DNA from 2 places in the Leucobacter sp. UCMA 4100 genome. Region 1 is predicted to be linked to the other one. Evidence: riboswitches for the same ligand, from Rfam matches in the RefSeq annotation. Region 1 holds a riboswitch; the other holds the start of a gene.

Region 1 (3,796 bases):
GATCGGCTTCGACCTCGTCGAGATTTTCGAGGCTTACGCCCGTGTACCAGTTGTCGCCCTCGGCGGTTTCGAAGAACGACTTCATTGCCGGGGTCGACTTGAAGCCGAGTTCTTCAGTGATGCGCACGCGGGGGTCGTAATCGAGGTAGACGCCAAGGTCGGTTGCTCCCTCGTTGAGGGTGAGCCCCCACACAAAGGTCTTGTCGTCAAACTCGGGGTGCTCGTCGGCGAGCGTCTCGATGAGCTCTTCGGTCTCACCGATGAGCTCTTCAGCCTTCTCGTCCTGCCACATCGCCTTACCGATGGTGCGGGTCATGTCTTGCCAGGTGCCCGGGTTCCAGGGCCCCTCGATGTAGGGAATGGTCGGGGCGATCTCGCTCAAGCGCTCGTACTCAACATCGGTAACGCCCGAGTACAGGCTCAGAATAAGGTCTGGCTTCAGCTCTTTAATGGCCTCGTAGTTCGGGCCCTCATCAGCGTAGGGAATCACCTCAGGCGTCTCACCGTACTCTTCAGTGACGAACTCTTCGAACCAGGGCTGGTAGCCGCTCTCGCCAGCGCCCCACACTTCTTCGATGCCGACCGGGTTCTCGCCGAGGGCCGCGACAACGTCGGGGCTCATCCAGCCGAGCGCCACGATGCGCTTGGGCTTTTCGGCGATATTCGTTGATCCGTGTGCGTGCTCGATGACGACACCGGTGGTCGACTCCTCTGCGGCCGGTTTCGCTTCTGCGCTCGCGCCGCAGCCGGTCAGCAGCAGGGCGGTCGTGGTCATGAGGGCAGCGAGCGCGGTGACTCGACGCAGCGGTCGGCGCGCGGGGGCGTGCAGCATAGTTCTCCTTCAGAACAGACGAAACCATCGCATTCATGCGATCTTCATTAGGCAAGCCTTACCTAACGTATCGATGCTAGGCCGTAAGCGCGCTCCCGTGTGTTCCCGAGCAGACAACTTCTATTGCAAAACGGTCATGCCGCTCAACCGAACGAACGCCAGTACCCCTGCTGAGCAGAATCGGCGCGCGCCCGCAGCGCGAATTGCCTTGGCGTCGACCCGAAATACCCCTTGAAAGCCGCCGAAAAGGCGCTCGTCGTTTCGTAGCCGCTCATCTGCCCCGCAATGCCAACCGGAGTGCCACCCACGATGAGCCTCGCCGCGCTCGTCATGCGCACTCCCGTGCGCCACTGCCCGAAGCTCATGCCCACCTCGCTCGTAAACACCCGCAGCACGGTGCGCTCATGCAGGCCGTGCTGCGCAAAGAGCTCCTGCGCTGTGCGCGGATCGCCGGGCTGCTCAAGCACCGCTTCGACGAGGGCCCTCACCCGTTCGTCGGCTGGCAATGGCACCTCGAGCGCCCCGTCTTCGCGGCTCAGCTCGGGGTCTTCAAGCATGTCGATGAGCACCTGCTGTGCTCGCACCCTGAGATCGGTTGGCATGTCGTGAATCGACAGGTGCAGCAGCATCTCTTGCACGGCACGCGGCACGACCACCCGCCGCACCTCGTCGACCTGCTCGGCGAGAGCCTCACCCGGTACATAGGTGTAGCAGCCCACGGCATCGCGCTCGTGACGCGCGGTGTGCGGCGTGCGCGGCGGCACCCACACCCCCTGCCCCGGCGAGAGGCGCCACATCGTGCTCTCGAGGTACACCCACACGGTGCCGCGATAGCACCACGCGAGCATCGCCTCGGGGTGGCTGTGTGGCGGCGAGACGAGGCGGCCAGGGCCGAGATCGTCGCCCATCACGACCCCGGTACCCATGAGGTACGGTTCGCGAATGGCCGTCGGGTGCTGCGCGCACGAGGCCCAGTCAGGCTGCCGGTACGAGTTCATCAGATGAATAGCGTAGCAGTGGCCTGGCCGCCAAACGCTTGAGAGTTGCCCGGCTCACCGCTATGCTGTCTCGCGGAGCGCTTTGTTAGGCGAGGCTCCTTTACGAACACAGGCCACTGATCTGACGACGTCGAGAGACGCCCAAGGTTAGGACAGATTTTCCCGGAGCAAGGGTTGATCCAATGTGGCTTCAGCGAGGCTGATACGTCGTGAAGTGCCAAAGCTCAAACGTGGAAGCCCAAGACTCGTGCATTTTGCACGTCCTTCCGTGCGCGCGCAGGAGGTGATTTCCCATGACTGATGGCTCTAGTCGATCTTTCTGGCTCACCTTTTCCTGCTCGCGCCGCTAACCTTCACCGGGTCTTGAAACCCGTTTCTCGTGCGCGCGAGCACGACTCGAACGGACGTTTCTCATGTTTGAAACCATCGATATTCTCTCGCGCATCGCAGCGAGCGTGCTGCTCGGCTCGCTCATCGGCATCGAACGCCAGTGGCGGTCGCGCTCGGCGGGCTTGCGCACCAACGCGCTCGTGAGCCTCGGCTCTGCGCTCTTCGTCGTGATGGGCGCTTACAGCTTCACGGGAACCGAGGCTGACCCGACGCGGGTCGCCGCCCAGGTCGCCTCCGGCATCGGCTTTCTCGGCGCCGGCGTGATCATGAAGCAGGGCGCCTCGGTGCGGGGCCTCAATACCGCGGCGACGCTGTGGGCCTCGGCGGCTGTCGGTGCCCTCGCGGGCGGCGGGATGCTGTGGATCGCTGCCGCTGGCACCGCCATGATCATGCTCGCGAACACGCTGCTCAGGCCCCTGAGCCGCGCACTCGATCGCAACCTCGCTGCCGCAGAGGCGCAGTCGAGTGGCCCCTTCTACGACGTCGAGGTTCGCTGCGAGCAGCGGCACGAGCCGCAGGTGCGCTCGCTCGTGCTCACGGCGCTCAGCAACGAAGACCTGCAAATTCACGAGGTCTCGACGAGCCTCGCAACTCCCGAGGTCTTTTCACTCACCGCGCGGGTGCAGGCCGAGCCCGGCATGGAGCGCCACATCGAGCACGCCCTCTATGGCGCGCTTCGCTCGCCCGAGGTCACGGCCATGCGCTGGGCCGCGGTATAAGTCGCGCTTCACCCTTCTGACCGATCGTTCATGCCCCCTGAAAGCGAGGCATCACCATGTCATTCGTTACCGTTTTTCTCACCAATGTGAGCTTTTACCGTCGCGCCCTCACCGAGACGAAGCGCGAGGCTCGGGCCGTTCGTACCCGGCGCGAGCCCGCTACCCCAGAACCGGCCCGCCCCCAGCCCCTCTCGCCGGGCGAGAGCATGGTTTTCTGGGGCGCCTGGCGCGGGCTCGGAATGCCGCTCTTGCTCACCCAGCTTCCCCGCGAGAGCGCCGAGCCCAACGACGAAAGCTGCGACCGCCCTCCCGCATGACTCGATTGTGCAAGGGTGAGACGCCCAGGGTCATGGCCCTCGTCAACGCCCAGGCTTACGGTTAGGTTAGCCTTCCCTTACTATTGATGTGGAGATGTTGACATGACTGAGAAAGCCACCCTGCCCCGCTTCGTTCACTACCGCGCAACGGTCGTTCGAACGAGGCTGCTTGGCCCCGATTTTCTTCGGGTGACCTTTGGTGGCGAGGGCCTCGTCGACTTTGCATGCTCGGGCGTCGCACCAAAGATCAAGGTATTTCTGCCCGACGAGACTCGCGCGCACGCGTCCGATGAGAGCCTCAAAGGGCTGCTCGAGGGGGCCACGATGCGCACCTACACCGTGCGGGCGCACCGGAAGCACGAGGCCGAGGTCGACATCGACTTTGTCATTCATCCAGAGGGGCCTGCGGGCCGTTGGGCAGCGCAGGCCGAGCCGGGCCAGGCGCTCGTGCTCAGTAACGCCGCAGGCAAAGACGCGCTCACAGCCAACGATGTGCTACTCATCGGCGACCCCTCGGCGGTTCCGGCGGTCATGACCATC
Region 2 (3,796 bases), 1.3 Mb from region 1:
CCTCGGGCGTCGATGAGCAGCCGCTCAGCACGAGCAGGGCCGCGACCGCGCCAGAAATGAGCGCGGCAGGTTTGAGTGTTGGCATCACGAATGTCATGGTTTCTTTCGGGTCAAAAGAACGATCTCCCCTGCGGGAACCCCCGGGGATCGAGCACAAGAAAGGCTCTTCTCATGAGGTTAGCCTTGCCTAACCATGCCGTCTGCGCAGAACGCGTCACCCACCGAGCCGTTTGCGACATCCTGCGATGCGCCCCATGATCACTAAGCGGATCGACGCGCTTCGCGCCGGTTCTTCGCGAGCACGCGCGTCACCAGAATGCCGATGGTTCCCTGCACCACTGCGAGCACCGCGAGGCCCACGAGCACCGCATCCCACGACCCCAGAAGCTGGCTGACAGCCCCTGCCCCCAACGGCCCGAGCGTCGCAACGGAGTACCCCACCGACTGCACAACGCTCGACACCCGCGCAGACTCGGTCGCGTCGGCGCCGAACCCGGCAATGAGCGCGAGCAAGAGCGGGAAAGCGCTCATACCAACGCCGATGAGCACGGCCCAGAGCTCGGGCATCGCCTGCGGGGCAATGAGCAACCCGAGCATTGCACTCACGGTCGATAGGGCGATGAGAATGAAGCCGACCCGCATGCGCTTAATGCCACTCGCGAGCGAGACCACGACGACCGTCGTCGGCACGCCGACCGCCATGGCGATACCGAGCAACACACCAGAGCGCTCTGGCGCGATGCCAGCATCAGAAGTAATGGTGGGCAGCCAGCCCATCATGACGTAACTGAGGAGTGACTGGAGCGCGAAATAGGCCGCGAGAAGCCACGTGCCGGTTGGAAGCCTTCGCTTCTGGCCGGACTCGAGTGGCAATCGGGGTTCTGGCGCGGTGCGAGGCATGAGCAACGCCCACGCGATGACGCCGACGAGGGCCGGAAGCGCCCAGAGCGCAAGGCCGAGCGAGGGGCTCCCGATACGCTCGGCGAACGGGACCGCGGCGGCAGCAGCAAAAGCGGCCCCGAGCGGCATGACGGTCGTGTAGGCCGTCGTGACGGCGCCGATCCGCGTACCAAAGTGGGCGCGAACGACCGCGGGCAGCAAAATGTTCACGACGGCGAGGCCGCCGGTCGCGACGACGGTGCCGAGCACGATGATCCACGGCGATGCGATGCCGCGAATGGTGAGGCCGAGCGTGAGCGCGATCATGCCAAAGAGCACGGTGCGCTCCCTACCTAAGCGCTCTGCCAGCCCGGCGGTCGCGATGCCCGCGACGGCGAACACTGCGGTGGGGAGTGCCGGAATGATGACGACGGTGACGGGGGTGAGCGCTCCCGACTCGGTGAGCGCGGTGAGCAGGGCGCTCGCGCTCGTGATCGCGAGCCTGAGGTTCAGCGCGACAAGCAGCAACGCAACGATCATGAGCGCCGGGCGCCCAGTGTTCTGAGCGGTTGTGCCTCGTGCAGTCACCACTTCACCCCCAAAGGTCTAACGTCTAACCAAAACAAGGTACTATCATTGCATACATGAGTCTGACCCCGGTACCGCAGGCCTCGCTGAGCGATCAGGTCGTCGAGCGACTGCGCGCAGAAATCGTCGAGGGGCGTTGGAGGGTCGACGAGAAGATTCCGCCCGAGTCTGAGCTCATGGCCTCCCTCGGTGTCGCGCGTGGCACCCTGCGCGAGGCACTGCGCGCGCTGCAGTACACGGGCATGCTCGAGATTCGCCGGGGCGACGGCACCTTCGTGCGCGCCCGCAGCGAGGTTCCCGGTGCGCTCGCCCGTTCCGGGGCTTCACTCGACGATGTGCTCGAGGCACGCATCACCCTCGAACCACAGCTCGCGAGACTCGCGGCAGAGCGCGCAACCAACGACGACATCGAACGCATCAGCAAGGCCCTCAGTGAGCGCGCGAGCGTGAGCGACGAGGGCTGGGTCGACGCCGATGTTGCCGTGCACGAGGCCATAGCCCGGGCCGCCCACAACCCCATTCTGTTCGAGGTATATACCGCGCTCCTACCTCGCCTTCACGAGTCAATGAGCACGGCGCAAAGCCGCGACGGCTTTTGTCGCGACGAGCGCCGCGGCCACGACGAAGTGCTCGATGCGATCGTTGCCCGCGACCCCGAGGCAGCAGCCGAGAGCGCGCAGGCAAACCTCCAGGCGACCGCCGCGTGGAGCCAACGTGATCAAAGTGAGTCACCGAGCGCATAACCGGGTCAATAACGGCGCATGGTTTGACACTTGCGAAGTTTCTTGTACTGTAGACCCTGGTTGTCTCGTTAGGCGAGGCTCCTATGCAGACACAGGCCACTGATCTGACGACATCGAGAGATGCCCAAGATCAGGACAGGCAACATCGGCTTAAGGTGTTGCCCCAAGTGGCTTCTGATTGTAGATACGCTGCATAGAGTCAAAGCTCTTACATGGATTCGACCAGCACGATCAGTGCAACTCTGTTCGAGCATTACATCCCGACGCTTCACGTTTGAGCGTCGGTGTCTTGCTGTGGCATTTTTACCCAGAAGAAGAAGATCATGTCGAAAAACATCTTTCATTCAAGCACGCGCAAAAACAACACGAAGCCCGTGAACCTCGCACCGATGACGGCCGTTGATGCCGCGCTCGCGCTCGAACGGTTGCCCATAGCCGAGGCCGCTACGGCCGTCGGCAAGCTCGAACACTCTCGCGCCGCCGAGGTGCTCGACCTCTCGCAGCCCGACCTGGCCGTCGCAATTCTGCGTGAGCTTCCCGCCGCTCCGACAATCATCGCGCAGCTCTCACCCGACTCGCGCGAGCAGTTCGAGCAGCTCATGCAGTGGCCCGTTGAGAGTGCCGCTTCGCGCATGACCCCGCGCTTTCTCACGGTCGAGGCCACGTCGAGCGTTGGCGACGCGATGCACCGTCTGCGCGACTTCCTCGAGCAGGCAGAAACCATCGCCTACGTCTACGTCACCAAACAGGGCAACTTTCACGGCGTCGTCAGCTTTCGTGACCTCGCGCTCGCCGAGAGCGAGATGACCGTCGCTGAGCTCACGAACACCGACTTCGTCTCGGTTGACCCCTACGCCGACCAGGAAGAGGCGGCCCAGCTGCTGAGCAGCTACCGCTTAGTCGCGATTCCCGTGGTCGAGAACGGCACCGTCATCGGCATCATCACGGTCGACGACGTGGCCGACATCATCGAAGAAGAGGGCACCGAAGACGCCGAAAAGCAGGGCGCCTCAACCCCGCTCGGGGTTCCCTACCTCAAGGCGACCCCGTGGATGCTCTGGCGCAAGCGCATCCTGTGGATCCTGGTGCTGTTCGTCGCCGAGTCGTACACGGGCACGGTGCTGCGCGCATTCGAAGACCAGCTCGAGTCGGTCATCGCGCTCGCGTTCTTCATTCCACTGCTCATCGGCACTGGCGGTAACACGGGCACACAGATCACGACGACACTCGTGCGTGCCATGGCGGTCGGCGAGGTGACGATGAAAGATATCTGGCGCGTCCTGCGCAAAGAGATCTCCACCGGCGTGCTCATCGGCGCGTGCATGGCTGCGGCCGGCATCATTCGCGCGAGCATCCTGGGCGTCGGCTTCGAGATCTCGCTCGTGGTCGCCCTCACGGTAGCCGCGATTGTCATCTGGAGCTCGATCGTCGCGTCGATCTTGCCCATGGTGCTGCAGAAGTTCAAGAAGGACCCAGCCGTCATCTCGGGCCCCTTCATCACGACGCTCGTTGATGGAACCGGCCTCATTATCTACTTCGAGATCGCGAAGCTCATCCTCTTCTAGTCATTGCTCAGTGGGGTTGTC

What was found. Region 1 has a riboswitch for magnesium ahead of JSO19_RS09455 (MgtC/SapB family protein). Riboswitches for the same ligand answer to the same signal wherever they lie in the genome.
Region 2: it holds a riboswitch for magnesium, as region 1 does, so the genes downstream of both, mgtE (magnesium transporter) here and JSO19_RS09455 (MgtC/SapB family protein) in region 1, are expected to answer to the same signal.

Annotation. Positions count from the first base shown of each region.
Region 1 covers NZ_JAFEUS010000002.1:2,027,094-2,030,889, reverse strand. Annotated here, with positions in the region: gene JSO19_RS09465 (ABC transporter substrate-binding protein) at 1-832, opposite strand, end outside; gene JSO19_RS09460 (helix-turn-helix transcriptional regulator) at 976-1,830, opposite strand; M-box (ykoK) riboswitch at 1,905-2,073, shown strand; gene JSO19_RS09455 (MgtC/SapB family protein) at 2,244-2,939, shown strand; gene JSO19_RS09450 (hypothetical protein) at 2,996-3,256, shown strand; gene JSO19_RS09445 (siderophore-interacting protein) at 3,359-3,796, shown strand, end outside.
Region 2 covers NZ_JAFEUS010000002.1:710,356-714,151, forward strand. Annotated here, with positions in the region: gene JSO19_RS03535 (ABC transporter substrate-binding protein) at 1-85, opposite strand, end outside; gene JSO19_RS03540 (MFS transporter) at 262-1,467, opposite strand; gene JSO19_RS03545 (FadR/GntR family transcriptional regulator) at 1,524-2,210, shown strand; M-box (ykoK) riboswitch at 2,268-2,435, shown strand; gene mgtE (magnesium transporter) at 2,534-3,775, shown strand.